Regions from separate parts of the Streptomyces sp. NPDC004610 genome, predicted to be linked through region 2. Evidence: riboswitches for the same ligand, from Rfam matches in the RefSeq annotation. Region 2 holds a riboswitch; each other region holds the start of a gene.
The links. A riboswitch is a leader RNA that binds a small molecule or an ion and turns the genes downstream of it on or off. The one in region 2 is predicted to bind thiamine pyrophosphate.
Positions count from the first base shown of each region.

Region 1: it holds a riboswitch for thiamine pyrophosphate, as region 2 does, so the genes downstream of both, thiO (glycine oxidase ThiO) here and ABZX40_RS25485 (thiamine ABC transporter substrate-binding protein) in region 2, are expected to answer to the same signal.
Region 3: it holds a riboswitch for thiamine pyrophosphate, as region 2 does, so the genes downstream of both, thiC (phosphomethylpyrimidine synthase ThiC) here and ABZX40_RS25485 (thiamine ABC transporter substrate-binding protein) in region 2, are expected to answer to the same signal.

Region 1 covers NZ_JBEXLA010000006.1:168,683-178,786, reverse strand. The annotation lists gene ABZX40_RS08850 (NAD(P)/FAD-dependent oxidoreductase) at 1-456, shown strand, start outside; gene ABZX40_RS08845 (hypothetical protein) at 479-1,477, opposite strand; gene metF (methylenetetrahydrofolate reductase [NAD(P)H]) at 1,534-2,457, opposite strand; gene thiE (thiamine phosphate synthase) at 2,617-3,270, opposite strand; gene ABZX40_RS08830 (Rv2175c family DNA-binding protein) at 3,520-3,885, opposite strand; gene ABZX40_RS08825 (FAD-dependent oxidoreductase) at 4,005-5,180, opposite strand; gene ABZX40_RS08820 (hypothetical protein) at 5,319-5,672, opposite strand; TPP riboswitch at 5,725-5,836, shown strand; gene thiO (glycine oxidase ThiO) at 5,834-7,027, shown strand; gene thiS (sulfur carrier protein ThiS) at 7,042-7,293, shown strand; gene ABZX40_RS08805 (thiazole synthase) at 7,297-8,091, shown strand; gene pknB (Stk1 family PASTA domain-containing Ser/Thr kinase) at 8,246-10,104, shown strand, end outside.
Region 2 covers NZ_JBEXLA010000024.1:79,389-89,492, reverse strand. The annotation lists partial or broken gene ABZX40_RS25530 (M23 family metallopeptidase) at 72-437, opposite strand; gene rpsB (30S ribosomal protein S2) at 831-1,814, shown strand; gene tsf (translation elongation factor Ts) at 2,013-2,849, shown strand; gene pyrH (UMP kinase) at 3,071-3,829, shown strand; gene frr (ribosome recycling factor) at 3,981-4,538, shown strand; gene ABZX40_RS25505 (phosphatidate cytidylyltransferase) at 4,538-5,686, shown strand; gene ABZX40_RS25500 (hypothetical protein) at 5,795-6,505, shown strand; partial or broken gene ABZX40_RS25495 (amidohydrolase family protein) at 6,786-6,938, shown strand; gene rlmN (23S rRNA (adenine(2503)-C(2))-methyltransferase RlmN) at 7,494-8,600, shown strand; TPP riboswitch at 8,638-8,758, shown strand; gene ABZX40_RS25485 (thiamine ABC transporter substrate-binding protein) at 8,858-9,949, shown strand; gene ABZX40_RS25480 (iron ABC transporter permease) at 9,925-10,104, shown strand, end outside.
Region 3 covers NZ_JBEXLA010000013.1:60,676-70,779, reverse strand. The annotation lists partial or broken gene ABZX40_RS16740 (YibE/F family protein) at 1-173, opposite strand, end outside; TPP riboswitch at 1,079-1,268, shown strand; gene thiC (phosphomethylpyrimidine synthase ThiC) at 1,261-3,063, shown strand; gene ABZX40_RS16730 (VWA domain-containing protein) at 3,243-4,691, shown strand; gene ABZX40_RS16725 (hypothetical protein) at 4,920-5,792, opposite strand; gene ABZX40_RS16720 (metallophosphoesterase family protein) at 5,995-7,113, opposite strand; gene ABZX40_RS16715 (LacI family DNA-binding transcriptional regulator) at 7,641-8,753, opposite strand; gene hisC (histidinol-phosphate transaminase) at 9,248-10,104, shown strand, end outside.

The sequences.
Region 1 (10,104 bases), on a different contig from region 2:
CTCGCGGCGACCGTGCCGGGCGGCGGGCTCACCGTGACCGTGCTGCGCCCGGACGATCCGGTGACGGCCCCCGACGCCGGTCATGAGGCCGTGACGCTCACGGCCACGGTCCCGGCGGGGAGTCAGGCCGCTGCCGCTGAGGCCCTGGCCGAGCAGTTGATCGGCACCGCCGAGCGGGCCGTCCCCAGGCTCCGTGACCGGCTGCTGTGGCGGGAGGTCCGCACCCCGGCGGACATCGCCGAGGTGACGGGCGCGGCGGGCGGCGCGGTCCCGGCACCGGCCCTGGCAGGGGCGGACGGAAGACAGCTCCACCCGGCGAACTCCACCGCTCTGCCGGGCCTGTTCACGGTCGGCGGCTGGTCCCATCCCGGTGGTGGACTCGCCCACGCCGGGATGTCGGGTGCGCTGGTGGCCGGTCTGATCGTGGAGGGCCCGGACTTCCGGGGCTCCCAGTGACCGGCCGGGGGCGCCGCTCCGCTCAGAAGCGGTAGCGCTCGTCGTAGGAGTTGCCCTGCGGCTGCTGCCCGTCGTCCTGTCCCTGGTAGGGGTACGGCTGCTCCGGGGGGAGTTCGCCGCCGTACGGGTCGTCGGTGTTGCGCTGCTGGGGGACCCAGACGCCGCCGGGCGGGGTGCCGTCGGGGTAGCCGTTGCCGTACTGGTCCTGGCCGTAGCCCTGCTGGTCGTAGGACTGCTGGCTGTAGCCGCCGGTGTCGTAGCCGGACCCGGGGCCGGAGCCGTACGCCTGGCCGATGTACGGGTCGGAGTAGGGCGGGTAGGGCTGCTGGTTGCCCGGGTCGTAGCCGTACTGCTGCTGGTCGTAGCCGGTGTAGCCGTCGTAGCCGTAGCTCGGGTCGGCGCCCTGGGCGGTGGCCGCGTACTGGTCCTGGGGCTGGTTCGCGGTCGCGTGGGAGCCGGTGTCGGCGTACACGCCGTAGGAGCCGGTGTCGTCGGGCATCGGCTGCGGCTGGTAGACGGAGGCGCCCTCGGCGGCCGGGGCGGTGGCGCGGGCCGGGGTGAAGACGTCGTCGCGCTCGTAGCCGTCCTGGTGCGGGGGGAAGGCGGGGCGCTCGCCGGTGGCGTAGGCGTCGTCGCCCTGGTGGCCGGTGTCGTCGCGTGGCCGGTCGAAGTCGCCGTAGTCTCCGGCGGCCCGGAGGTCGGAGACCTCCAGGGTGGGGTCCTGGTGCTCGGGCTCACCGCGGCGGCGCTTGCTGCCGCCGGGCCCGCGGCCGTTGACCGCCCAGCCGGCCGAGAAGCCGCGGCGGAAGGAGAGCGTGACATAGGTCTGTCCGACCGCGAACGCGGCGGCGCCCAGTCCGATCACCACGACGGAGGGGATCAGCACCCCGACGACCACGCCGAGGAAGCCGCCGAACGCCAGCAGCCGCCAGCGCAGCCGCGCCTTGTACTGGAGCAGCACCTCACCGAGCAGCCACAACGCGACGATGCCGAACGCGATGTAGAGGACCGTCCAGCCCATGTACGCCCCTCTCCCTGTGGCCGCTACGCAGTGTGGCGTATGTGAGTGCGACCGGTCTAGCTCTGCGGTGGATGGTGCAGACCCAGGTTCTCGTAGATCTCCAGTGTCGCCGTGGAGTTGTTGAGCGTGATGAAGTGCAGTCCTGGGACGCCTTCGTCCAGCAGTCGCGCGCAGAACTCCGTGGCGAACTCGATTCCCATGGAGCGTACAGCCGCCGGATCGTCTTTCGCTGTGAGGATCCGCTCTTTGAAGGTGGACGGAAGGTGAGCATTGCTGAGCTTCGGGAGTCGTTCGAGCTGCCGGACGCTGGTGATCGGCATGACCTCGGGGATCACCGGGGTGGCACAGCCCGCCGCCGTCACCCGGTCGCGCAGCCGGAGATAGGACTCGGGCTGGAAGAACATCTGCGTGATGGCGTAGTCGGCGCCCGCGCGGCACTTGTCGACGAAGTGGGCGACATCGCTGTCCCAGTCGAGGGAGCGCGGATGCATCTCGGGGAACGCGGCGACACCGACGCAGAAGTCGCCGGACTCCTTGATCAGCCGGACCAGTTCGGCGGCGTACATGAGGCCCTGCGGGTGGGCGATCCAGTCGCCCATGGGGTCGCCGGGCGGGTCGCCGCGCAGGGCGAGCATGTTGCGGATGCCGGCGTCCGCGAACTGCCCGATGACATTGCGCAGCTCGGTGAGGGAGTGGTCGACGGCGGTGAGATGGGCGACCGGGGTGAGGGTGGTGTCGGCGACGATCTGCTGGGTCTCCCGGACCGTGCTGGCCCGGGTGGAGCCGCCGGCGCCATAGGTCACGGAGACGAAGTCGGGCGCGACCGCCTCGACCCTGCGCAGCGCGTTCCACAGGCTCCGCTCGCCCTTGGCGGTCTTCGGCGCGTAGAACTCGAACGAGATCGTCTTCTTGCCCGTGGCGAGCATGTCACGCACGGTGCGGGCGCGGTCAGTCCTGGTGGACGCGGTTCCGAAGGCCATACCGGCAGGTTAGTGGCGGCTCGGCGGCACCCCAACCGGAGTCCGGAAATTTGCCCGATTTGCCCGGTCGCCGTCCACCCCTTGGACAGAACCCGGACAACTGCGTGGCCGAAACCACATCGGCTCTCCAGGCGGCCCCGAGCGGGGCGCGAGGCGCTCTCAGGCCCCCCGCAGCCGCTTGGCGAACTCCGCCGCCGCCGCGCCCGGGTCGTCCGCCTCGGTGATCGCGCGGACCACCACCACCCGGCGGGCGCCCGCGTCCAGCGCCTCGTCCAGGTTGGCCAGGTCGATGCCGCCGATGGCGAACCAGGGCCGGTCGGTGCCCAGCCCGGCGGTGTGCCGGACCAGCCCGAGGCCGGGGGCGTGGCGGCCCGGCTTGGTGGGGGTGGGCCAGCAGGGGCCCGTGCAGAAGTAGTCCACGCCGTCCTGGACGGCAGCCGCGGCGGCCTCGCCGTCGGCGTGGGTGGAGCGGCCGATGAGCACCTCGGGGCCGAGCAGGGCCCGCGCGGCGGGCACCGGGAGGTCGCCCTGCCCGAGGTGGAGCACGTCCGCCCCGGCGGCGTGGGCGACATCCGCGCGGTCGTTGACCGCGAGCAGTCTGCCGTGCCGCCGGCAGGCGTCGGCGAGGACCGCGAGATGCTCCAGCTCCTCGGCGGCCTCCATGCCCTTGTCGCGCAGCTGCACGATGTCGACACCGCCGGCCAGCGCGGCGTCCAGGAACTCCGGGAGATCGCCCTGCCGCTTGCGGGCGTCCGTGCACAGATAGAGCCGGGCGTCGGCGAGCCGCTCGCGCGCGGCCACGGGGTCGGGCATCTAGGAGTCCCCCCGGATCGCGATCCGGCCCGCTGAACCGCGCGGGCCGGATCGATCCCTGTCTAGGTGATGGTCCGCGTACATGGCTGTACGCGGCTCGGTGTGGATGCATGTCTGGAGCGGATGGATCAGGTGGATCAGGTGGAGCGGATGGATCAGGTGGATCGGATGGGTCCGTTCAGGGCGTACGGGCCGTCGTGGTCCGTACGCCTGACGGTGTTCGGCTCTGCGTGTGGGTGCGGGTGCGGATCAGACGGCGAGCGCCTGGGCGCGCCGCTTCACCTCCGTACCCCGGTTCTCGCTCAGCGCCTGGGCGGGGGTGCCGGGCAGACTCGGGTCGGGGGTGAACAGCCACTGGATCATCTCTTCGACCGTGAAGCCGTCGTCCCTGAGCAGCGTCAGGGTGCCGGCGAGGCCCTTGACGACCTTGTCCCCGTCGATGAAGGCGGCGGGGACGTGCAGTGCGCGGTTCTCACCCCGGCGTACGGCGATGAGCTGGCCCTCCTTGACCAGCTGCCGTACACGGGTCACCTCGACATCGAGCTGTTCGGCGATGTCGGGGAGGGTCAGCCACGCGGGGACGAGCACATCGATCTTTGCGTCAATCTCGGTCACGTCACCAAGACTGCCATCTGGGACTGACAGCCGGTAGCCGAGCGGCGTCCGCCCGGCCGTCCGGGTCGCCTCCCCGGCGGGTCCGGCCCGCCGGTCCAGGCGGGTCCCGGCCCTCGGTCTCAGCCGGTGCGGACCGCCGACTTCAGCGGCCGGGCCGGGTCGGTGAGCAGGCCGGGGTCCAGGGTGGCGCCCGCCTCGATCAGCCGCCGCCCCTGGGCCAGGTCCCTCGGGCGGCCCACCGCCAGCAGGGCGACGAGCCGTCCCCCGCGCAGCCAGCAGACGGACCAGGCGGGGCCCTCGGGGTCACCGCGCCAGACGGTGCTGTCGGCTCCGGCGTGATGTCCGGCGTACTGCACGAAGCGGCCGAACTGCTCGGACCAGAAGTACGGCACCGGGTCGTAGACGATGTCGGTGTGCCCGTCCTCGACGATGTTCGCGGCGACCGTACGGGGGCCCTGGAGGGCGTTGTCCCAGTGGTGGACGAGGAGGCGCTCGCCGTAGCGGGCGGAGGGGAAGGACGCGCAGTCGCCGACCGCGTAGACATCGGGGGCCGAGACGCGCAGCCGGGCGTCGGCGACCACCTCGCCGTGGGTGCCCAGCTCGATGCCGGAGCCGGTCAGCCAGGCGGTGGCGGGCCGGGCCCCGATGCCGACGACGACCGCGCCGGCCGCGATCCGCGAGCCGTCGTCCAGGACGACCGCGCCGGGCTCGACCCGGGCCACGCGCGCGTGGGTGCGCAGATCGGCGCCGCTGTCGGCGTACCAGCGGGTCATGGGCGCGGCGACCTCGGCGGGCAGGGCACCGGCGAGGGGCCGGTCGGCGGCCTCCACGACGGTCACCGCGCAGCCCGCCTCGCGCGCGGCGGTGGCGAACTCGGCGCCGATCCAGCCGGCGCCGACGACCACGATGTCGTGCTGGCGGGCGAGCACCGGGCGCAGCCGGGCGGCGTCGTCCAGGGTGCGCAGCAGATGCACCCCGGGCACGCCCCGGGTGCCGGGCAGGCGGATCGGTTCGGCGCCGGTGGCCAGCACCAGGACGTCGTACGGGACGGGTCCCCGGGTGGTGTCCAGCTCGTGGTCGGCGGGCCGGACGCCGGTCGCCTCGTGGCCGAGGCGCAGCTCGATGCCGAGGGAGGCGAAGTCGATGTCGAAGGCGGAGTCCTCGGCCTTGCCGAGCAGGACGGCCTTGGACAGCGGGGGACGGTCGTAGGGCTGATGGGGTTCGGCGCCGATCAGGGTCACGGTCCCGGTGAAGCCCTGTTCACGCAGGGCCACCGCCGTCTGCACCCCGGCCATTCCGGCACCCACCACGACCACCCGCCGGGCCGGTCCGGTCGCCGCCGTCTGCTCTCTGTCCACGCTCACCCGATCACTGTAGGCACCTGACGATGTGTCAGCCGGGTCCGCCCGCGTGGCGTCCCGCACACGGTGCTCCTACCCCGTCCCGGCGTCGGCGATCTCCTCGACCACACTCGTCCCGCTGCCCTCCTGGGACTCCCACTCCCAGGTCTCGGTGAGCCGCAGCCGTCCGTCGGGCAGTTCGCCGATCCGTGACGCGCAGTGACCGGAGGAGGTCGTTCCGTCGGTCTTGAGCTGGACGTAGCGGAAGTCCAGCCGGTCCCCCGCGCGCGTGCCGACCAGGAACCCGCGCACCACGTCCCCGCCCGTGTACTCGGCCCAGATCTCGCCGTTGTGCTCGTGGTAGGCGAAGCGGGTGCGGGTGCCCACCTGACCTGGGGCCTGATCGGCGACCGGGGCGAGGACGACACCGTCCAGCGAGCGGGGCATCGGCGCGGGCTCCCTTACAGAGGCGTGGTGGCACGGGCTAGGCTGCCCAACGTAGAGCACTCGCGGGAGCCCGGACGCACCGGGCTGAGAGGGAGGCTGGCGGCCTCCGACCGTACGAACCTGATCCGGGTCATGCCGGCGAAGGGAGGGGCCGAACGCCCATGCCGTCCGACACCCACGCACACTCAGGCACACTCTCGCCGGCATCCGACGTCCTGGTCGTCGGCGGGGGGATCATCGGGCTGGTCACCGCCTGGCGGGCCGCGCAGCGCGGGCTGGCCACGGCCGTGCTGGATCCCGCGCCCGGCGGCGGGGCCGCCCAGGTGGCGGCCGGGATGCTGGCCGCCGTCACCGAGCTGCACCACGGCGAGCAGACCCTGCTTGGCCTCAATCTGGCCTCCGCCGACCGCTACCCCGCCTTCGTGGCCGAGCTGACCGATCTCACCGGCCAGGACCTCGGTTACCGCCGCTGCGGCACCCTGGCCGTCGCCCTGGACGCCGATGACCGGGCGCATCTGCGCGAACTGCACATCCTCCAGCGGCAGTCCGGTCTGGCGTCGGAGTGGCTGTCCGGGCGGGACTGCCGCCGGCTGGAGCCGATGCTGGCACCGGGGGTGCGCGGCGGGCTGCGGGTCGACGGGGACCACCAGATCGACCCGAGACGGCTCTCGGCGGCCCTTGTGACGGCCTGTGAGCGGGCCGGGGTGGTCTTCCACCGGGACTGGGCCGAACGGCTGTCTGTGGCCCGGGACCGCGCCACCGGGGTCGTCACCCGCGCGGGCACCGAGCTGGCCGCCGGGCAGGTGGTGCTGGCCGCCGGGAGCCTGAGCGGCCGTCTCGCGGGCGTCCCGGACGCCGTACGGCCCCCTGTGCGGCCGGTGAAGGGGCAGGTGCTGCGGCTGACCGTGCCGCGGCCGTACGCGCCCTTCCTGAGCCGTACCGTGCGCGCGGTGGTGCGCGGCGGCAATGTCTATCTGGTGCCGCGCGAGAACGGCGAACTCGTCGTCGGCGCCACCAGCGAGGAACAGGGCTGGGACACCACGGTCACCGCGGGCGGGGTGTACGAGCTGCTGCGCGACGCCCATGAGCTGATCCCCGGCATCACCGAACTGCCGCTGACCGAGACCCGCGCGGGACTGCGCCCCGGCTCCCCGGACAACGCCCCGCTGCTCGGCCCGACCGACCTGCCCGGACTGCTGCTGGCGACCGGGCACTACCGCAACGGCGTCCTGCTCACCCCGGTCACCGGCGACGCCCTGGCGCACGCCCTCGTCACCGGTGAACTCCCCGGGGAAGCCCGCCCCTTCACACCCCGGCGGTTCACCGCCGCAGCCCTCACGGAGCAGCCCGCATGAACCGTACGAGCCCCATGGACCCGGCCGCCACGGGTACCGGCCCCGCCGCCGGTGCGCCCGCCCCGGTCACCGTCTCCGTCAACGGCGAGCCCCGCGAGATCGCCCCCGGCACGGCGCTGGACGCGCTGGTGCGCACCCTCACCGCGGCGCCCTCCGGGGTGGCCGCCGCCCTCAACGAGACCGTCGTCCCGCGCGGGCGGTGGGCCGCGACCGCCCTGTACGACGGCGACCGGGTGGAAGTCCTGACCGCCGTCCAGGGAGGCTGAGCCATGGCCGACGACCCCTTCGTCCTCGCCGGGACGTCCTTCGCCTCCCGGCTGATCATGGGCACGGGCGGCGCCCCGAGCCTGGATGTGCTGGAACGCGCCCTGGTGGCGTCCGGCACCGAGCTGACCACGGTCGCGATGCGCCGGGTCAACCCCGAGGTGCACGGCTCGGTGCTGTCGGTGCTGGAGCGGCTCGGCATCCGGGTGCTGCCGAACACCGCCGGGTGCTTCACGGCGGGCGAGGCCGTCCTCACCGCCCGCCTCGCGCGCGAGGCGCTGGGCACGGATCTGGTCAAGCTGGAGGTCATCGCCGACGAGCGCACCCTGCTGCCGGACCCGATCGAGCTGCTGGAGGCGGCGGAGACCCTGGTGGACGACGGTTTCACCGTACTGCCGTACACCAATGACGACCCGGTGCTGGCGCGGCGGCTGGAGGACGCGGGCTGTGCGGCGATCATGCCGCTGGGTTCGCCGATCGGCTCCGGGCTCGGTATCCGCAACCCGCACAACTTCCAGCTGATCGTGGAGCACGCGCGCGTGCCGGTGATCCTGGACGCGGGCGCCGGGACGGCCTCGGACGCGGCGCTCGCGATGGAGCTGGGCTGCGCGGGGGTGATGCTCGCCTCGGCGGTCACCCGCGCGCGGGAGCCGGTTCTGATGGCCGACGCCATGCGACACGCCGTGGAGGCCGGGCGGCTGGCCCGGCGGGCGGGGCGGATCCCGAGGCGGCACTTCGCCGAGGCGTCCTCCCCGGCGGACGGCCGCGCCGACCTGGACCCGGAGCGCCCGGCGTTCTGACCGGCCCCGGCCCGGACCTGTCCAGTACGGCCCTTTCCGGCCACCCGGCACGTACCGCCCGTACCGTCCCGTCCCGGTCACAAGTCTGTGGCAGTGTGTCACCCGAACGGTGGAACGGACGGTGCTGTCAGTGCCGGATCGTAGACTCACCAGCGTGGACACGACCCTCCAGGACCCTCTGATCGGGCAGTTGCTCGACGGCCGGTACCGCGTCGACGCGCGGATCGCGGTCGGCGGGATGGCCACGGTCTACCGGGCCGTGGACACCCGCCTGGACCGGGTGCTCGCGCTGAAGGTGATGCACCCGACGCTGGCCGCCGACGCCTCGTTCGTGGACCGGTTCATCCGCGAGGCCAAGTCCGTCGCCCGGCTCGCCCACCCCAATGTGGTCCAGGTCTTCGACCAGGGCACCGACGGGTCGTATGTCTATCTGGCCATGGAGTACGTGGCCGGATGCACCCTGCGGGACGTGCTGCGCGAGCGCGGGGCGCTCCAGCCGCGGGCCGCGCTGGACATCCTGGAGCCGGTCCTCGCCGCGCTGGGCGCCGCCCACCGCGCGGGGTTCGTGCACCGCGACATGAAGCCGGAGAACGTCCTCATAGGGGACGACGGCCGGGTGAAGGTGGCGGATTTCGGCCTGGTGCGGTCGGTGGACGCGGTGACCAGCACCACCGGCGCGGTGCTCGGCACGGTCTCCTATCTCGCCCCGGAGCAGATCGAGCACGGCACGGCCGACGCGCGCGTGGATGTGTACGCGTGCGGGGTGATGCTGTTCGAGATGCTCACCGCGGGCAAGCCGCACGCCGGGGAGACCCCGGCCCAGGTGCTCTACAAGGCGCTCCACGAGGACGTCCCGCCGCCCTCGGCCCGGGTGCCCGCCCTGGCCTACGAGCTGGACGAACTGGTCGCCGCGGCCACCGCGCGCAACCCGGAGATCCGGGCGTACGACGCGGTGGCGCTGCTGGCCCGGGTCCGCGAGGCCCGTGGCCGGCTCACCGACGCCCAGCTCGACGCCGTACCGCCGCAGGCGCGGGCCGAGGCGCACGACAACGCGCTGGACCGGACGAGTGTCATCCCGCGGGCGCTGACCGTGCCCCGGCCGCTGCCGGTCGACGGGGACGAGCCGGACGAGTTCCACCGCACCAGCCGGTTCGCCGCCGAGCCGCCCCCGCCCCCGCGCCGCCGCACCGCCCGGCAGCGGCGGCTGACCCTGACGCTGGTGGCGGCCGTGCTGCTGGTGTTCGGGGTCGGGGCGGGCGTCTGGTACATCAATTCCGGCCAGTTCACCCAGGTCCCGGCGGTGCTGGGGCAGACCGAGGCCGAGGCCCGGGACCGGCTGGGCGACGCCGGGCTGGACGTGGGCGAGGTCCGGCACGCCTACAGCGACACCGTCGAGCGGGGCGCGGTGATGAGCACCGACCCCGGGACCGGCGGCCGGATACGGCAGAACGACTCGGTGACGCTGACCGTGTCCGACGGCCCGGAGACGGTCCGGGTGCCGGATGTCCAGGGCATGGTGCTGGCGGACGCGCGGGCCCTGCTGACGGACGAGGGCCTGGAGCCGGGCATGGTGACCCGGGAGTTCCACGAGGAGATCGCCGAGGGCTCGGTCATCGACAGCGACCCGCGCGGCGGCACCGAGCGCCGGGCGGGCTCGGCCATCGCCCTGGTGGTCAGCAAGGGCGCCCCGGTCGACGTCCCGGACGTCACCGGCGAGGAACTGGAGGACGCCCGCGCGGAGCTGGTCGAGGCCGGGCTGACGGTGCGGATCGCCGCCGAGCGGGTCGACTCCGCCGAGATCGACGCGGGCGCGGTGGCCCGGCAGACCCCGGGCGAGGGCACGCGCCTCGCCGAGGGCGACGCGGTGACGCTGACCCTGTCCAGCGGGCCCCGGATGATCGAGGTGCCGGATGTGACCGGCGAGAACGTGGATGCCGCCCGGCAGACCCTGGAGGACGCCGGTTTCCGGGTCGAGGAGGACCGCGGCCTGCTGGGCCTGTTCGGCGACTCGGT
Region 2 (10,104 bases):
AACAGCGACAGGGGGTTCAGATAGCTGTCCGCGCGGCGCAGGCCCCAGTGCAGACAGCGGGCCGCGCAGTGGGAGGGGCCGGTGGCCTCCAGCGTGCCCAGGAGGGTACCGACGGTCACCGTGTCGCCCGCGCGGAGCGTCGCCCGGACCGGTTCGAACGTCGTCCGTAGGGGTGGGGTGCCCGTGTCCGGGAGTTCCACCGTGATCACGCCCTTGCCGCCGACCCGCCCGGCGAAGGCGACCCGGCCCGGGACCGGGGAGCGCACCGGAGTACCGGCGGGTGCCCCCAGATCGACCCCGCGGTGGCCGCCGCCGTACCGCGTCAAGGGGGGATCCCAGCCACGCAGGACCCGGGGCGGGTCGCCCACCGGCCAGTCGGCCGCGCGCGCCGGAACCGGCGGCGGCGGGCTCGCCCCGGCCGTGCCGGGCAGCACCATCAGAGTCAGGGCCAGCACCGCCAGGATCAGGGCCGGCACCTTCAGGATCAGGGGCGGCAACATCAGCGGTAGCGGCAGCGCCGGCGGTGGGGCGCCGGTCGGGCGCCGGGAGGCGGTCATGGCTCCACGCTCGCCGATCCCCGGGATCCCGGCCGGGACCTGTGCACAACTCCGGGGTTGTGGACAACGGCGTCACCCGGTGCCTCGCGGGTCCCGTACACTTCTGGTGGCGACCCGGGCCACCGGGTCGACTTCGCACGCCCCGGCACGGCGACCGGAAACGGTCCCGGTCAGCGCCCCTCGGTCCCTTGTGGCACGGCGCGTCAGTGGGCGTCAGGCGCGGAAGCCGTCCGGCATCCGCGGCACAACCGAGAAATCAAGGAGAACACGGCCATGGCCGTCGTCACGATGCGGGAGCTGCTGGAAAGCGGCGTCCACTTCGGTCACCAGACCCGCCGTTGGAACCCGAAGATGAAGCGCTTCATCTTCACGGAGCGCAACGGCATCTACATCATCGACCTGCTCCAGTCGCTGTCGTACATCGACCGCGCCTACGAGTTCGTCAAGGAGACCGTCGCCCATGGCGGCACGGTCATGTTCGTCGGTACGAAGAAGCAGGCGCAGGAGGCCATCGCCGAGCAGGCCACCCGCGTCGGCATGCCCTTCGTCAACCAGCGTTGGCTGGGCGGCATGCTCACCAACTTCTCCACCGTCTACAAGCGCCTCCAGCGCCTCAAGGAGCTGGAGCAGATCGACTTCGAGGACGTCGCCTCCTCCGGTCTGACCAAGAAGGAGCTTCTCGTGCTCTCGCGCGAGAAGGCCAAGCTGGAGAAGACCCTCGGCGGTATCCGCGAGATGTCCAAGGTGCCCAGCGCCGTCTGGATCGTGGACACCAAGAAGGAGCACATCGCGGTCGGCGAGGCCCGGAAGCTGAACATCCCGGTCGTCGCGATCCTCGACACCAACTGCGACCCCGACGAGGTCGACTACAAGATCCCGGGCAACGACGACGCGATCCGCTCCGTCACCCTGCTCACCCGGGTGATCGCCGACGCCGTCGCCGAGGGCCTCATCTCCCGTTCCGGTGTCGCCACCGGTGACAAGGGCGAGAAGGCCGCCGGTGAGCCGCTCGCCGCGTGGGAGCGTGAGCTGCTGGAGGGCGAGAAGAAGGCCGAGGAGGCCGCCCCGGCCGCCGACGCCGCGCCCGCCACCGAGGCCCCTGAGGCCACCGAGGCCGCCCCCGAGGCCGAGGCTGTCGAGGCCGCCCCGGCCGAGGCCGCCGCCGAGGAGACCCCCGCAGAGGAGGCGCCCGCCGCCGCCGAGGCCCCGGCCGCCGAGGCCACCGAGGCTCCGGCCGCGGACGCCGAGCAGGGCTGATCCCACAGCCACGTCGACGGTGGGGGCGGTGCTCATGAAGTCCGCCCCCGCCGTTCACCCGTAGGTCGGCACACCGTTCGCGGGCCCCTGCACACAGGGGACCGGTCCCCGGCACACAGGGACCCGCGACCGTGCGGACCTTCGATCTTCCAGACGTTCGAGAAGATCTCCCAGACTTCGAGAAAGACTCACAGACTCATGGCGAACTACACCGCCGCCGACGTCAAGAAGCTCCGTGAGCTGACCGGCGCCGGCATGATGGACTGCAAGAAGGCCCTCGACGAGGCCGACGGCGATGTCGACAAGGCCGTGGAGGCCCTGCGCATCAAGGGCCAGAAGGGCGTCGCCAAGCGCGAGGGCCGCTCCGCCGAGAACGGCGCCGTGGTCTCGATCATCGCCGACGACAACTCCTCCGGTGTCCTGGTCGAGCTGAAGTGCGAGACGGACTTCGTCGCCAAGGGCGAGAAGTTCCAGGCCGTCGCCCAGACCATCGCCGAGCACGTCGCCAAGACCTCCCCGGCCGACCTGGCCGCCCTGCTCGCCTCCGAGATCGAGGCCGGCAAGACCGTCCAGGCGTATGTCGACGAGGCCAACGCCAACCTCGGCGAGAAGATCGTCCTGGACCGCTTCGCGCAGTTCTCGGACGGTTTCGTCGCCGCCTACATGCACCGCACCATGCCCGACCTGCCCCCGCAGATCGGTGTCCTGGTCGAGCTGGACAAGCCGGACGCCGACACCGCCAGGGGCGTCGCCCAGCACATCGCCGCCTTCGCGCCGCAGTACCTCTCCAAGGACGACATCCCCGCCGATGTGGTGGCGAACGAGCGCCGTATCGCCGAGGAGACCACCCGCGCCGAGGGCAAGCCCGAGGCCGCGATCGCCAAGATCGTCGAGGGTCGTGTCAACGGCTTCTTCAAGGACGCCACCCTGCTCGGCCAGGCGTACGCGCTCGACCCCAAGAAGTCCGTCCAGAAGGTCCTGGACGAGGCCGGTGTCACCCTGAAGCGCTTCACGCGCATCAAGGTCGGCATCTGAGTCCGACCGCGTCCGTAACCGCGATCGACGCGCGATCCAGGGCGGAATCCCGCTAGGGTCGACCGCAGTCGTCCGCGCCACCCGCGCACTGCGTCCCGCACGCGCGCGAAGCGGACGACGGCAGATCTGACGAGGAGGCCATTGCCGCGCATGGGAGCCACCACCCCCCACCGGCAATGGCCTTCTTGGTATGTGCACCATGTGAAAGAGGCGGGATGACGATGACCACCAAGGCCCAGAAGAGCGACGACGGCAAAGTACGCGGCCGGTTTCTGCTGAAACTCTCCGGAGAGGCATTCGCCGGTGGCGGGGGCCTGGGGGTCGACCCGGACGTGGTGCACAAGATCGCCCGCGAGATCGCCGCGGTCGTCCGGGACGGCGCCCAGATCGCCGTCGTCATCGGCGGCGGCAACTTCTTCCGCGGTGCCGAACTCCAGCAGCGCGGCATGGACCGGGCCCGCTCCGACTACATGGGCATGCTGGGCACGGTGATGAACTGCCTCGCCCTCCAGGACTTCCTGGAGAAGGAGGGCATCCAGTCCCGGGTGCAGACCGCCATCACCATGGGCCAGGTCGCCGAGCCCTACATCCCGCTGCGGGCCGTGCGCCATCTGGAGAAGGGCCGGGTCGTGATCTTCGGCGCCGGTATGGGCATGCCGTACTTCTCCACCGACACCACCGCCGCCCAGCGCGCCCTGGAGATCGACGCCGAGGCCCTGCTGATGGGCAAGAACGGGGTGGACGGGGTCTACGACTCCGACCCGAAGACCAACCCGGACGCGGTCAAGTTCGACGCGCTCGGCTACGGCGAGGTCATCACCCGCGACCTCAAGGTCGCCGATGCCACCGCCGTCACCCTGTGCCGTGACAACAAGCTGCCGATCCTGGTCTTCGAGCTGCTGACCGAGGGCAATATCGCGCGGGCCGTCAAGGGTGAGAAGATCGGCACGCTGGTGGGCGACCAGGACAGCCGGGCCTGACCGGGGGACGACCCCGCCGGGCACGGACCCCGACCGGAGGATGGACAATGACCGGACGCTCGGGAACCGTGCAGGAACAAGACGCGACGCAGCCGGCCGCCCCCCACGCGCGGACGCGGCCGGGCCGACTCTCAACACGCAGGAGCAAGTGGTGATCGAAGAGACCCTCCTCGAAGCCGAGGAGAAGATGGAGAAGGCCGTCGTGGTCGCCAAGGAGGACTTCGCCGCGATCCGCACCGGCCGGGCCCACCCCGCGATGTTCAACAAGATCGTGGCCGACTACTACGGGGCACCCACCCCGATCAACCAGCTGGCCTCGTTCTCCGTGCCGGAGCCGCGGATGGCCGTCGTCACCCCGTTCGACAAGACCGCCCTGCGCAATATCGAGCAGGCGATCCGCGACTCCGACCTCGGGGTCAACCCCAGCAACGACGGCAACATCATCCGGGTGGTGTTCCCCGAGCTGACCGAAGAGCGCCGCCGCGAGTACATCAAGGTCGCCAAGGGCAAGGGCGAGGACGCCAAGGTGTCCATCCGCTCGGTGCGCCGCAAGGCCAAGGACGCCATCGACAAGCTGATCAAGGACGGCGAGGTCGGCGAGGACGAGGGCCGCCGCGCGGAGAAGGAACTCGACGACACCACCGCCAAGTACGTCGCCCAGGTGGACGAGCTCCTCAAGCACAAGGAAGCGGAGCTGCTCGAAGTCTGATGAACGACTCTTCCTGGGGGGTGCCGACCGGGGCCGGGCAGACCGGGTACTGGGGGCCCACCGAGCACGGACCTGTCCAGGGGGCTGCCCCGGCGGGTCCCGCGTACGATGCGCAGCAGGCGCAGCACACTCGCCCCATGCCCATCGTGCCCGACCTGCCCGCGTACGGCGGTGACCAGGATGAGGACCGGGGGACCGCTCGGCTGGGCGGCCCCCTGTTCCGTGACCAGACGTTCCGCGACGAGACCCCGTCGGCGCAGCCCCCTGCGGCGGTGCCGCAGAATCCGGAGCCCATGCCCGACGTCCCGCAGCCGGCGCCCACACCGCAGAAGAAGAACGCGGGCCGGGATCTGGGTGCGGCCATAGGGGTCGGGGTCGGGCTCGGTGCGGTCATCCTCGCCTCGCTGTTCTTCGTCAAGGCCGTGTTCATCGGGGTGATAGCGGTCGCCGTGGTGGTCGGGCTGTGGGAGCTGACCCGGCGCCTGGAGGAGCGCAAGGGCATCAGGGCCCCGCTGGTGCCGCTGGCGGTGGGCGGCGCGGCCATGGTCGTCGCCGGATATGTCCGGGGGGCCGAGGGCGCCTGGGTCGCGATGGCGCTGACCGCGCTCGCGGTGCTGGTCTGGCGGATGACCGAACCGCCGGAGGGCTATCTCAAGGACGTCACGGCGGGCGTCTTCGCCGCGTTCTACGTCCCGTTCCTGGCCACCTTCGTGGCGATGCTGCTGACCGCCGACGACGGCGCGCAGCGGGTGCTGACGTTTCTGCTGCTCACCGTCGTCAGCGACACCGGGGCGTATGCGATCGGCTGGCGCTTCGGCAAGCACAAGCTCGCCCCGCGGATCAGCCCCGGCAAGACCCGCGAGGGGCTGCTCGGGGCGGTCGCCTTCGCGATGGTGGCGGGCGCGCTGTGCATGGAGTTCCTGATCGACGGCGGCGCCTGGTGGCAGGGTCTGCTGCTCGGGCTCGCGGTCGCGGCCAGCGCCACCCTCGGTGACCTGGGCGAGTCCATGATCAAGCGGGACCTCGGCATCAAGGACATGGGCACGCTGCTGCCGGGCCACGGCGGGATCATGGACCGGCTGGACTCGCTGCTGCCGACGGCTCCGGTGGTGTGGCTGCTGATGGTGGTGTTCGTCGGCTCCGGCTGACGCGCGCCGACGCCCTGAGTGAACGTTTGCTCCACCCCTCCCGCTCCTCTCTATGATCGCCGCGACACGACGCGGGGCGTTCAGGGGGAACGGGAGGGGTGGAGCCGTATGTGGGCCAGACGGCGGGCCGCGCGGCAGGAGCGGCTGGAGCGGGTGGCGGCCGAGGCGGTCGAGGAGTTCGAGCACAGTCTCCGTACGACCCTGTCCTCCGCCGACGAGGCCCACCAGGGCCTGCTGGAACTGCGGGAGCAGCTCGCCCGCGAGGTGGCGGAGACCAGGGCGATGCTGGGCCGCGACGACGGGATGCCGGCGGAGCTGGTGCGGGTCAGGCTGGAGGCGGGCGACGAGGCCCTCGCCTCGCTGGACGAGGTGTCCGCGCAGTACACGGGCATCCGGGTCCAGGTGGTCGGCAAGGGCGTGGACGACCGGCACACGCTCGTCCCGCTGATGGAGGAACTGGTCGACTTCGTGGAGACCATGCCCGGGATCGGCGAACAGGTGCTCGGTGCCGCCGAGGCGGTGATCGTGCTGCGCGAGCGGCTGACGGAGACCCGGGCGGACCTGGCGCCGCTACGGGCCCGCATCCACCCCGCGCACCGGGCCGCCGCGGACGAACTGGCGGCGACCCGGGGCACCCCTGGCTGGCATGTCCGCGAGGTCGCCCTCGCGACGCTGGGCGACCGCCTCACGGCACTGGAACAGGGCCGGGTCTGGCCGGCGGAGAACGAGACGGTCACCGACCACTACCGCCGACTCGAACGCGATCTGGCGGTACTGCGGGACGAGATCGCGGAGGGGGGCGGGCGGGGGGCCGGCTGATTACCGGGGCCTCCTGGCGCCGGCTGAGCCGGGGTCTCCCGGCGTCGGCTGAGCCGGGGTCTCCTGGCTGGTCCGGGTGGTGGCGGTCTTGCGGGTTGCGGGGGGCTTCTCGGTTGGGTGGCGGGTGCTGGGTGCTGGGTACCGAGTGGCGGGTGCCGGGTGCCGGGTGCCGGGTGCCGGGTGCCGGGTGGCGCTGGCTCTGGGTCCCTTCTGGACTGTGGCCGTCTCGTGGTCTCCGGGGGCTTTTCCGGTCGGTGGTGGTCCGGTGGGTTCGGGCCCCAGCCGCCGCCGCTGGATCGAGATCGCCTGGGCCAACCCGGCGCGGATGTTCGGCCTCTACCCCAAGAAGGGCACCATCGCGCCCGGCGCCGACGCCGACCTCGTGATCTACGACCCGCACGCCGAGCAGGTGCTGTCGGTGGAGACCCAGCACCCCTCCGCGATCTGTGGCGGCCTCGGAGGCTGCGGGCATCTCCGAGCCGGTGGCGGCCCCGGAGTCTTCGGGCGCCTCTCAGCCGGTGGCGGCCCGGAATCTCGGGGCGCCTCTCAGCTGGGTGGCGGTCTCGCGGTCTCCGGGGAGCTTCCCGACAGGTGGCGGTGTCGATGTCTCTGGGCCACCGATCTCTGGCGGCGTCGCAGTCTTCGGTGAGCTTCCCGGCCTGTCCCGGTCTCGTGGTCTCCCGCCCCCCCGGATCTGTGGTGGCGTCGCGGTCTCCGGGGATCTTCCCGACCCATGGCGACCTCGCAGTCTCCGGAAACCCTCCCGCCCCCCGGCGACACCGCACTCTCCGGCCCCCCCTCCCGACCCGTGGTGACGCCGCACCTCCGGGAACCCCCTCCCAACCCCGCACCCCCCGGCGACCTCCCCGCCCCCGGGCGACGACGCCCCACCCTCCCCACACCCCCCTGACCTGCAACAATGTCGCCCGACCAAGGTTATCCACAGGTCGGCTGGCGTGGTCCGGGAGTCTGCGACACTGGTAGGGCCATGCCTAAGCCCGGAGAACTCACCTTTGTCGCGCCGCGCGGAGCCAAGAAGCCGCCGCGGCATCTCGCCGATCTCTCGCCCGCCGAGCGCAAGGAGGCGGTGGCGCAGATCGGGGAGAAGCCCTTTCGCGCCAAGCAGCTCTCGCAGCACTACTTCGCGCGGTACGCGCACGAACCCGAGCAGTGGACGGACATCCCCGCCGGGTCCCGTGACCGGCTGCGCGAGGCGTTGCTGCCGGAGCTGATGACCGTCGTCCGGCATCTGTCGACGGACGAGGGGACGACCCGCAAGACGCTGTGGCGGCTGTTCGACGGGACGCTGGTGGAGTCGGTGCTGATGCGGTACCCGGACCGGGTGACCATGTGCATCAGCTCGCAGGCCGGATGCGGGATGAACTGCCCGTTCTGCGCCACCGGACAGGCCGGGCTGGACCGGAACCTGTCGACCGCCGAGATCGTGCACCAGATCGTCGACGGAATGCGCGCGCTGCGGGACGGGGACGTGCCGGGCGGGCCCGCGCGGCTGTCCAACATCGTCTTCATGGGGATGGGGGAGCCGCTCGCCAACTACAAGCGGGTCGTCGGGGCCATCCGGGCGCTGACCGATCCGGCGCCGGACGGCGTGGGGCTGTCCCAGCGCGGGATCACCGTGTCGACGGTCGGGCTGGTGCCCGCCATCCACCGGTTCGCCGACGAGGGCTTCAAGTGCCGGCTCGCCATCTCGCTGCACGCGCCCGATGACGAACTGCGCGACACCCTGGTGCCGGTGAACACCCGCTGGAAGGTCCGCGAGGTGCTGGACGCCGGGTTCGAGTACGCGGAGCGGTCCGGGCGGCGGCTGTCCATCGAGTACGCGCTGATCCGGGACATCAACGACCAGGCGTGGCGCGGTGACCGGCTCGGGCGGCTGCTCAAGGGGCGGCCCGTGCATGTGAACCTGATCCCGCTGAACCCGACACCCGGGTCCAAGTGGACCGCGTCCCGGCCCGAGGACGAGAAGGCGTTCGTGGAGGCCATCGCCGCCCATGGGGTACCGGTGACCGTCCGGGACACCCGGGGCCAGGAGATCGACGGGGCGTGTGGTCAGCTCGCGGCCACCGAGCGGTAGAGTCAGACGTCGTACATCCGTACATATCTTCATACTCGTAATCCGGCAGGGGAGCGCCACAGCGCTGAGAGTGCGGCAGCCGTCAGGACACGGTGGGCCGCAGACCCTCTGAACCTCGCCCAGGTCATTCTGGGTAGGGAGATCGGTCGTCACTCATGCTGTTGCGCCCTGCCCGGGAACCCGTCTCGACGGTCCCGGGCAGGGCCGCGTCTCTTCCTGGTCACCCAGGAGGACAATCAGTGAGCATCAATCGTCAGATGAGCAGCAAGGTCAGAAAGATATCCGCCGTCGGGGTCGGGCTCGGGATGGTCACGCTGGCCGCCTGCGGTTCGGGGGCGTCCGACTCCGGGTCCGGGTCGGGGGGCGGGTCGAAGACCGTCACCCTGGTCAGCCATGACTCCTGGGCCGTGTCCAAGGAGGTCCTCGCCGACTTCCAGGAGCGGTCCGGGTACACGGTCAAGGTCCTGGAGGACGGGGACGCCGGTACGGCCGTCAACAAGGCGATCCTCACCAAGGACAACCCGCAGGGCGATGTCTTCTTCGGCGTCGACAACACCCTGCTCTCCCGGGCCCTGGACAACGGCCTCTTCCAGCCGTACGAGGCCAAGGGCGCCGACACCGTCGAGCCCGCCTTCCGCGCCGACGGCACCGGCCACCGGGTCACCCCCGTCGACACCGGCGACATCTGCGTCAACTACGACAAGGCGTACTTCGCCGAGCGCGATCTCGACCCGCCCCGTACCTTCGACGATCTGGTGAAGCCGGAGTACAAGGACCTGCTGGTCACCGAGAACGCGTCCACCTCCTCGCCCGGCCTCGGCTTTCTGCTCGGCACGGCCGCCAAGTACGGCGACGACGGCTGGCAGGGGTACTGGCAGAAGCTGACGGACAACGGCGTCAAGGTCGTCGACGGCTGGGAGACCGCCTACAACCAGGAGTTCTCCGGCTCGGCCGGTGGCAAGGAGGCGGGGGGCGACCGGCCGCTGGTGGTGTCCTACGCCTCCTCGCCGCCCGTTGAGGTGGTGTACGCCGACCCGCAGCCGAAGGACGCGCCCACCGGTGTCGCCGACGGCACCTGCTTCCGGCAGATCGAGTACGCGGGGCTGCTGAGCAACGCGAAGAACGCGGAGGGCGGCAAGGCGCTGCTGGACTTCCTGATCAGCAAGGAGTTCCAGCAGGACATGCCGCTGAACATGTTCGTGTACCCGGTGGTGGAGGGCGCCGCGGTGCCCGAGGTGTTCAGCACGCACGGGCCGCGGGCCGCCGACCCCGAGACCATGGACGCGGCGAAGATCGCCGACCATCGTGACGACTGGGTCAAGGCATGGACGTCGCTGGTACTGAAGTAGCCCCCACGCGGCGGGACCGGCGGGGGCTCGTGCGGCTCGCGCTGCTGGTGGTGCCCGTCGGGTTCTTCGGGATCTTCTTCGCCTACCCCGTCGCCGCGATCCTCACCCGGGGGCTGCGGAGCGACGGGGCCTGGCAGCTGGGGCGGCTCTGGGAG
Region 3 (10,104 bases), on a different contig from region 2:
ACCGCGAGCCCGACCAGCACCGCGACACCGAACGGTACGAGGATCGCGGCGATGATCTTCCGCAGATGAGCGGAGACGGGGGTGGCGGGGCCGTGACTGTGGCTGTGAGAGTGACCGTGCCCACCGCCGGATGCATCGCCGGATCCGCCTCCATGCGTGCCTCCGCCCGCGCCACCCTGACCGGGCCCGTCGCCGTGACTGTGCGGGTCACCCTGACCGTCGTCTCCGTGACTGTGACGGTGACCGTGGCCATGACCGCCGGACCCGTCATCGGCGCCTTGCCCGGCACCGGGGTTCGGCCCGTAGGACCCTTGGGTGGGCCCCGGCCCGAAGCCCTGCCCCTGGGGCCCGCCGAAGTCCTGCGGCCGGGGCGGAGGCCCACCGAAGCCCGCCCCTGGCCCGCCGGGCCACCCTTGCTCGCCCGGCCCAGTCATCCGCCCCTCACGCCCAGGCATCTGCCCACCGGGCGGGTGCACTTGCCCACTCGGCCGGGGAACCTGCCCACCAGACGACCTCCCGGCCGAACCGGCTCCGCCGAACCCCCCGGGCCCACCGAACCCGCCCCGCCCACCGGGCCCCTCGGGACTTCCCGACCGATCCCCTGGCCCCCCTGACCGACCCCCAGGACCCGCGAACCCACCCCCAGCCCCACCCCCACCCGGCACAGCACCAGACGCACCCCCCTGAGCCCGCGCCCCAAGCCGACGCACGGAACCAGTCTCATAGTCCGGCCCGGAGCCCGCCCCAGAGCCTGCACCGGACCCACCCCCAGACCTCTCAACGGACCCTGATCCCAGCGCTGATCCCAGCCCCGAGCCGGCCCCCGTCCCCAGCCCCGATCCGGCCCCCGCCTCCACCCCCGAGCCAGAACCGGCCAAGTGATCGGACGGCCCGGACGGCGAGGACGGCCCGGACGGACCAGCCGACCCGGACAGACCGGCCGACCCGGACGGAGGACCATGCGGTGGCCCGGACGGAGGGACGAGAGGATCCTGCGGTGTGGTCACCGACCGATCATCGCAAGAACGGCAGGGGCCCTCTGTTCACCGCGCCCGAATTGACGCTAGCGTGGAGGCACCTTTGTACACGCGGGAGCTCGGAGCACCGGGCTGAGAGGGCGCTGACCTTCGTCTTCGCGATGTTTCACGTGGAACATCAGCCACCATGAGTGATGAATCCCATGGAACACCGGCAGACGGACATCGCTGCGTCGACCGCTGAACCTGTTACCGGGTAATGCCGGCGTAGGGAGTAGGTCTCATGACCATCAAGGACACAAGCACGCCTGCCTCCCCGCAGACCCCAAGCTCCAGCGGGGTCTCCGAGGGCGGAGAGGCCGGGAAGTCCGTCGGCTGGCACAAGGCGTATGTCGAGGGCAGCCGCCCCGACCTGCGGGTGCCGGTCCGCCAGGTGCACCTCACCAACGGGCGGTCGGTCACGCTGTACGACACATCGGGCCCGTACACCGATCCGCTCGCCGAGACCGATGTCCGCCGGGGACTGGCTCCGCTGCGGGAGAACTGGATCATCGCCCGCGGGGACACCGAGGAGTACGCGGGCCGTCCCGTCCGCCCCGAGGACGACGGGGTCAAGCACACCTCGCCGCGCGGCGGGCTGCGCAATCTGGACGCGGTCTTCCCCGGCCGCCCCCGTCAGCCGCGCCGTAGCCGTGACGGCGCCGCGGTGACTCAACTCGCCTATGCCCGCCGGGGCGAGATCACCCCCGAGATGGAGTTCGTGGCGATCCGGGAGAACGTGGCGCCCGAGGTCGTCCGCGAGGAGATCGCGGCGGGCCGGGCCGTGCTGCCCGCCAATGTCAATCACCCGGAGATCGAGCCGATGATCATCGGCAAACGGTTCCTGGTGAAGGTCAACGCCAATATCGGCAACTCGGCGGTGACCTCCTCCATCGAGGAGGAGGTGGAGAAGATGACCTGGGCGACCCGCTGGGGCGCCGACACGGTCATGGACCTGTCCACCGGCCGCAATATCCACACCACCCGGGAGTGGGTGCTGCGCAACTCCCCCGTCCCCATCGGCACCGTCCCGCTCTACCAGGCCCTGGAGAAGGTCGACGGCCGGGCGGAGGAGCTGACCTGGGAGGTCTACAAGGACACGGTCATCGAACAGGCCGAGCAGGGCGTGGACTACATGACCGTCCACGCGGGCGTCCGGCTGCCGTACGTACCGCTCACCGCCAACCGCAAGACCGGGATCGTCTCGCGCGGCGGCTCGATCATGGCGGCCTGGTGCCTGGCCCACCACAGGGAATCGTTCCTCTACGAGAACTTCGAGGAACTCTGCGAGATCCTCGCCGCCTATGACATCACCTACTCACTCGGTGACGGTCTGCGGCCGGGCTCCATCGCGGACGCCAACGACGAGGCGCAGTTCGCGGAGTTGCGCACGCTCGGGGAACTCAACCGGATCGCTAAGCGTTTCAATGTACAGACCATGATCGAAGGCCCGGGGCATGTCCCGATGCACAAGATCAAGGAGAACATCGACCTTCAGCAGGAGATCTGTGATGAAGCTCCGTTCTATACGCTCGGCCCGCTGACGACGGACGTCGCCCCGGCGTACGACCACATCACCTCCGGCATCGGTGCCGCGATGATCGCCTGGTGGGGCACGGCCATGCTCTGCTACGTCACCCCCAAGGAACATCTGGGCCTGCCCAACCGTGACGACGTCAAGACCGGCGTCATCACCTACAAGATCGCCGCCCACGCCGCCGACCTCGCCAAGGGACACCCCGGTGCCCAGGACTGGGACGATGCGCTGTCCGACGCCCGTTTCGAGTTCCGCTGGGAGGACCAGTTCAATCTGGCCCTCGACCCGGACACGGCCCGGGAGTTCCACGACGAGACCCTCCCGGCGGAGCCCGCCAAGACGGCCCACTTCTGCTCCATGTGCGGCCCGAAATTCTGCTCGATGAAGATCTCCCAGGACATCCGCCGACAGCACGGCGGGTCGAAGGCGGAGATCGAGGAAGGCATGGCCCAGAAGTCGAAGGAGTTCGCGGCGGCGGGCAACCGGGTGTATCTGCCCCTCGCCGACTGAGTCACCAGGGCCGGGGCCAGCCGGTCGACCGAGTCGCCGGGGAGCGGGTACTGGCTACTGGGGACGGGGAATGGGGACCGGAGTCGACTTGCCGACTGGCCGGGTCCGGTGTCCCCTCCTGCCGCAGAGGTTGCGGGAGAGGGGACGCCAGGGGCCCGGGCGGTCGGCAGACTGGGGGAATGACATCGAGTTCTCTGAGCAAGGGCGCCAACCTTCCGGTCGACTCCGCCCAGGTGTGGGTCGAGCTGTGCTGGACCGGAGGGCCCGGAGTGCCGGACGTCGACGCCTCCGCACTGCTGCTCACCGCTGCGGGGCGGGTGCGTGGTGACGCCGACTTCGTGTTCTACAACCAGCCGCATCACGCCTCCGGGGCCGTCACCCACCAGGGAAAGCAGCAGACGGGGGCGGGGTCGACGGACACGGTCGGGGTGAACCTCGGCGCGCTGGAGCCGGACATCGAGCGGATCGTGCTGTGCGCCTCGGCGGACGGCGGGACGTTCGGCCAGGTGCCGGGGCTGACCCTGCGGCTCCTGGACGCCGGGACCTCGTCGGAGCTGGCCCGGTTCGAGATGGCGGCGACGACCGAGACCGCGTTCATCGGGGGTGAGCTGTACCGGCGGCAGGGAAAGTGGAAGTTCCGTGCCGTGGGCCAGGGCTATGCCTCCGGGCTCGCGGGACTTGCGACGGACTTCGGCATCAGTGTCGACGAGCCGGAGAGCGCCCCGCAGACCCCGGCTCCCACCTCCACACCCACGCCCACCCCGGCGGCACGGGTGCCAGCCCCGGCCACTCCGCCCGCACCCCCGATACCCCAGGCGGCTCCCACCCAGCCCGCGCCCGGCCCGTCAGGGGCCTCCGGTCCCCGCCTCACCAAGGGCGAGGAGCAGCTGCCCGTGGACATGCGCAAGCGGCTGTCCCTGCGCAAGGAGCAGGTGGCGGTCAGTCTGCGCAAGCACGGCGCGGAGGGCGTCGTCGCACGGGTGATCCTCGTGCTCGACGCCTCGGGGTCGATGTCGCCGTTGTATACGCGCGGGGTGGTCGCCGATGTCGTGGAGCGAATGGCGGCGGTGGCGGCGCAACTGGACGACGACGGGGAGATGCAGGCATGGACGTTCGCGTCGAACCCCGCGCGGCTGCCCGATCTGCGGCTGGGGGAGCTGCCCGAGTGGCTGCGCCTGCATGTCCGGGTCGGACAGCTGAGCCTCTTCGGCCGCAAGAAGCCGCAGCGCGGGCTCCAGCCGGGGCAGGTGGACATGCGGGCGGTGGGTATCCAGAACGAGGAACAGAAGGTGATCGCCGAGGTACGCGACTACGTGAGAGGGCATCCCGCCGCGGCACCCACGCTGGTGCTGTTCTTCTCCGACGGCGGGGTCTATCGCAACGACCAGATCGAGAGGGAGCTGCGGGAGGCGGTGGAGGAGCCGGTCTTCTGGCAGTTCGTGGGACTGGGGAAGGCCAACTACGGGGTGCTGGAGCGGTTCGACACGCTGCCCGGCCGCCGGGTCGACAACGTCGGCTTCTTCGCCGTGGACGACATCAGCTCGGTCCCCGACGCGGAGCTGTACGACCGGTTGCTGTCGGAGTTCCCGAACTGGATCACGGCCGCGCGCCGCGCGGGGATCCTCTGACACTGGCGGGATCCCTGGCCCACGACACCACCACCAAGGCAGCCCACCCACCCAACCACCACCAAAACAGCCCACACACCCACCCACCCACCACACGCACACGCCCCCGCCACGGCACGCCGTGAGGACCGTCACCGGTCGGTGCCTGCCCGCCCCCGTCGGCGGGTGTACCGGCTCGGTTCCGGTCCGGCGGCGTCCGTGCGGGAGCGCAAGGGACGCGGGGCGGGACTACTCCGGCTTGTGCTCCGGCCCCCCGAAGTCCGGGCTGGTGTAGTCCGGACTGCTGAACCTCGGGCGGGAGCCCGAGGAGCCGTCGCCGGGGCTGGTGAAGCCGGGGCGGTCGTAGCCCAGGTGCGGCATCCGGCCGCTCGGTGCGGACGGCGCCGTACTGTGCAGGGCGGCCGGGCCGGGAGCGGTGGCGAGCGCATCGCGCAGGAACGGCATGATGCCGCGCTCCAGCAGCGCATCGCGCCAGGCTTCCCTGGCCTGTGCCACCTCCCCTCCCGGTTCGCCGTAGGGACCGCTCTCCCTCGACGGCCGGTTGCGTAGCGCGGTGATCAGCAGTCCGACGGCGGCGATCAGGATCGCCACGGCGGTCACCCCGCCGAAGACCCAGCCCGTGGTGAGCAGGGTCTCGCCGAACGTCAGATCGGGCGCGACCATTCTGAGGAGATATCCGACCAGCAGAAAGATCGCCGCGGCCGTACCGGCGAGGACGGGAGCCAGCACCGCGACGACGGCGACGACACCGGCGCCGGCGGTCTCTCCGACCTCCCCCATGGTGGCGGCGAGCCCCACCGGACCCGACCCCGGACCCGACTCATGGGAGCCGGAGTCATGCAGGGGTGACGGGCCGGACGGCGCCGGATGGCGCACTTCCTCGCGGACCTTCACATAGTGCTGGTACTCGATCGCCGCGGCGGTCGTTATCTGGGCCGTGGCGTTGAGTGCCATGGTGCGCAGTTGTTCCGGGTTGAGCCGCTGGCCGACCGATGCCAGCTCCGGACGGTGTGGTGCGGAGCGCAGCGCCTCATCGAGGATCCGCTCGTACTCTTGGCGGTCCTCGCTCAGCAGGTGCTGCGGAACGCTGTTCATGTGCATCCCCCGATGCTCCGTAGGGCTTGGGGCTCGCATGCGGACGAGCCGTCGGGCAGAAACGGAGGGGAGCCTGCTACGGATAAGCCGATGGTAGAGCGGCGACGGCACACGGTGACAGGGGGTTTACCGAAATTGCCCAGTGTTCCGCGCGGTCGTACGCCGTTCCGGTGGGACGGTTGGGAGGGGTCGCCTGCCCGGAAAAACGTCAGCCATGCAGGGGAAGTTGCTGCACCAGCAGCTTTCCGGCCATGGTGACTCCGCCGTCCATGGCGATGGCGAGGCCACCGGCGTAGAGATGCGGTCCCTCGACCGCGGGCCGGGACTCGTCCTCACCCTCCTCGGAACCCACTTCGCCCAGCAGATACGGAATCGGGCTGTGGCCATGAACGATCCGGGTGCCGCCGTACGTATCGAGCAGGGATCGTACGGCGTCGGCGCCGCCCTCGTCGCGGAAGGAGAAGCGCTTGGTGAACTTGCGGAAGAGGTCCCAGACTTCGTCCGGATCGTTGCGGGTGAGGGTCTCGCGGACGGTGTCGTTGACTTCTTCGATGGACCGGCCGTAGTCGAGATAAGCGGTGGTGTCCGAGTGGACGAGGAGATGGTCGTCGATCTCCTCCATGGCGTCGAGCCGGGCCATCCACTGGAGATGGTGGTCCTGGAGGCGGTCCATGTCGACCTTCTGGCCGCCGTTGAGCAGCCAGGCGGCCTGGAAGGTGGCGGTCCCGGCGCCGGAGTTGACCGGGGTGTCGCCGAACCGCTTGGCGCCGATGAGCAGCAGTTCGTGATTGCCCATCAGCGCCTTGCAGTAGCCGCCGGCGGCGGCGGCCTCGGCGGACAGCCGCATCACCAGATCGATGACACCGATGCCATCGGGGCCGCGGTCGGTGAAATCGCCGAGGAACCACAGCCGGGCGGTGCCCGCGCACCACTGTCCGGCGTCGTCGATCAGACCCTGCTCATGGAGCGCGGCGACGAGTTCATCGAGGTAGCCGTGCACATCACCGACGACATACAGCGGGCCGGACCCGGCGTCGGGATGCTCGGCGGCGGCGGTCTCGGCGGCCGGGGTGACGGTCACCTGAAGAGTGTCCCCGCGGTTGATCACCGGCAGGTCGCGCTGGGTCGGCGTATAGCCCTCGGGCTCGTCGAGGGGCTGCGCGGCCGGAGTGGAAACGGCCGGCGCCGGGGCCTCGGCGGGGTGCGCGCCGGGGGCGTACGGGCCGGCCTCATGGACGTACGCGGGCACCCGGAAGTCGCGCAACGTCGCCGTCCGCTCCACCTCGGGTCCCTGACCGGCCCCCTGAGTCATCGACCCCTCCACCATCGCCGCCGCTGCACCGCATCGGACTGCCTGGTCGCAGCGGCCCGCGGTGTCGTGGGCCCATCATAGGAATGCGGATCGTGCCATGTGATGACCCAGGGGTGGTGAATCGGAGCAAGACTCCTGTTCACCGCGGCTTTCGCCCCGATTGGGTCGGGCTTTGCCCTCCCTCCGCCGGGTGGGACGGCCCCTTGACGGGACGGTTCCAGTTCCACTGGGCGGCCACCACGCGACCGCGCGCGCATCGCCGACCGGCACGCCCTTCCCGGAACGCCCTGGGGCCGGGCGACACCCTGGGGGCCGAGCACCGCACGCCCGGCGACGCCGATGTCGACGCCGACTGCCGCACCCTCGCCCCTGCCCCTGCCCCCGCCGATGCCGACTGCCGCACTCCGCAGACGCCCGCTCCCGCCCCCGTCGGCCCCTCGGTACAGCGCCGCGAGGCGCCCGGCGCGGGACACGCCGAGGGCGGGACCCCGGCGACCGCCGCTGTCCCGCCCTCGTGCCCGGCCCGGTGCCACGCCGCGGCGCTACCGGTTCTCCGGTGACCTCGGCGGGCTGACCGTGGTGCGCGGCGACCGCCGCTGGGACGACGTCCGCACGATCAGTTCCGTCGGTATCACCTGCTCGACCGGGTGGTCGGTGTCGACGCCCTCGATGGCGTCGATGAGGAGCTGGACGACGGCCGTGCCGATGCGGCGCGGCTTCAGGGAGAGCGTGGTGATGGGCGGCTCGGTGTTGGCGTACACCGTGGATTCGCTACAGCACACCAGTAGCAGATCGTCCGGGACCCGCAGTCCATAGCGGCGGGCGGCGGCCAGCAGATCGGTGCCGTTGGGGTCGAAGAGTCCGTACACCGCGTCCGGGCGGTCCGGGCGGGCGAGCAGACGATCGGCGGCGACGGCGCCCGCGCACGGGTCGTGGGCGGGGTACGCCTCGTACACCGGATCCTGGCCCACGCGTTCGCACCAGTGAAGGTATGCGGTGGTGGAGAGATGGGTGTAGGTGTCGGTCGTGGTGCCGGTCAGCAGGCCGATCCTGCGGGCTCCGGCGTCGGCGAGATGGTCGAGGATGCCGAGTACGGCGGCCTCGTGGTCGTTGTCCACCCACGCGGTGACCGGCAGCGCCCCGGCCGGGCGGCCGTCGGAGACGACGGGTAATCCCTGCCGTACCAGTTCGCTGACCACCGGGTCCTGGTCGGACGGGTCGATGACGACCGTGCCGTCCAGGGCGACGTTGGACCAGACGTCGTGGCGTGAGGTCGCCGGGAGGATGACGAGGGCGTAGCCGCGGGCGAGCGCGGCGGAGGTGGCGGCTCTGGCCATCTCGGCGAAGTACGCGAACTCGGTGAAGGTGAAAGGTTCATCCCCGTACGTCGTCACGGTCAGGCCGATCAGTCCCGACTTGCCGGTACGGAGGGTTCGGGCCGCCGCCGAAGGGCGATATCCGAGCCGGTCGGCGACCTCACGAACGTGGCGTCGGGTGGCATCGGGGAGTCTGCCCTTGCCGTTCAGGGCATCGGAGACGGTCGTGATGGACACTCCGGCGGCGGCGGCCACGTCTCTGATGCCCGCTCGGCTCGGCCGGCTGCCTCGACGTGAGGTTTCCGCGCGGCTCACCTGGTGCTTCCCTGCTGCTGTCATGGCGAGCCGATAGTAGGGCTCAGGCGGCGGGGTAGGGCGGGCGCATATGCACCCGTTGACAGGCACGTTTCTGCATGGTCTCACGGGATGAAATGCCTTGGAATGTAAGGGACTTGGCGGCGTTTAGTGCAGTACGTGACTTGTCGGCGAGCACCCGCCTGCCAAGTGCCCGATGTTTCGAAGAGGTCTCAACTCACCTTCACGGGGGATGCGCGCCACGGCGCGAGCCACCGGCGCATAGATATATGTGAGGCGCCCCCTGCATTCGTACAGGTTCGTGCGGTGATGCCCCTGATGCCCGTGAGGAGGGTGGGACTCGTTGGAACGGTGGGGGGAGGGGTGGTGAACTCTGGGGGTGGGGGTTCCTTGGAGCCCGTTCCCGGAAAGCCGCCTCTCCGCCGACCGCTACGCAGCGCGGCCGAATCCTCCTAAGGTATGCAGTATTGGATGCCGGGGGCAGCGATGGGCCGCCGGTGGTCGCGAGGAGGACTGCGGTGACCGAGACGAGCCCCAGGCTGCGCGCCGTGCTGGAGGGGATCCCCACCTACAAGCCGGGCAAGCCGGCCGCCTCCGGGGGGCCGGAGGCGTACAAGCTGTCCTCCAACGAGAACCCCTACCCCCCGCTGCCCGGGGTGCTGGAGCGGGTCTCGGCCGCCGTCTCGTCCTTCAACCGCTACCCCGACATGGCCTGCACCGGGCTGATGAACGAGTTGTCGGACCGGTTCGGGGTGCCGCTCACGCATCTCGCCACCGGCACCGGCTCGGTCGGTGTCGCCCAGCAGCTCATCCAGGCCACCGCCGGCCCCGGCGACGAGGTGCTCTACGCCTGGCGGTCCTTCGAGGCGTACCCGATCATCACGCAGATCAGCGGGGCCCGGTCGGTGCAGGTGCCGCTGACCGGCGGCGAGGTGCACGATCTGGACGCCATGGCCGACGCGATCACCGAGCGGACCCGGCTGATCTTCGTCTGCAACCCCAACAACCCCACCGGCACCGTCGTGCGGCGGCCCGAGCTGGAGCGGTTCCTGGACCGGGTGCCCGGCGATGTCCTGGTGGTGCTGGACGAGGCGTATCGGGAGTTCATCCGGGACCCCGAGGTGCCCGACGGCATCGAGCTGTACCGGAACCGGCCGAACGTCTGCGTGCTGCGGACCTTCTCCAAGGCGTACGGCCTGGCCGGGCTGCGGGTCGGTTTCGCCGTGGCGCACGAGCCGGTGGCGGCGGCGCTGCGCAAGACGGCGGTGCCGTTCGGGGTGAGCCAGCTCGCGCAGGAAGCGGCGATCGCCTCGCTGCGGGCGGAGGACGAGTTGCTCGGGCGGGTCGGTTCGCTGGTGTGCGAGCGCACCCGGGT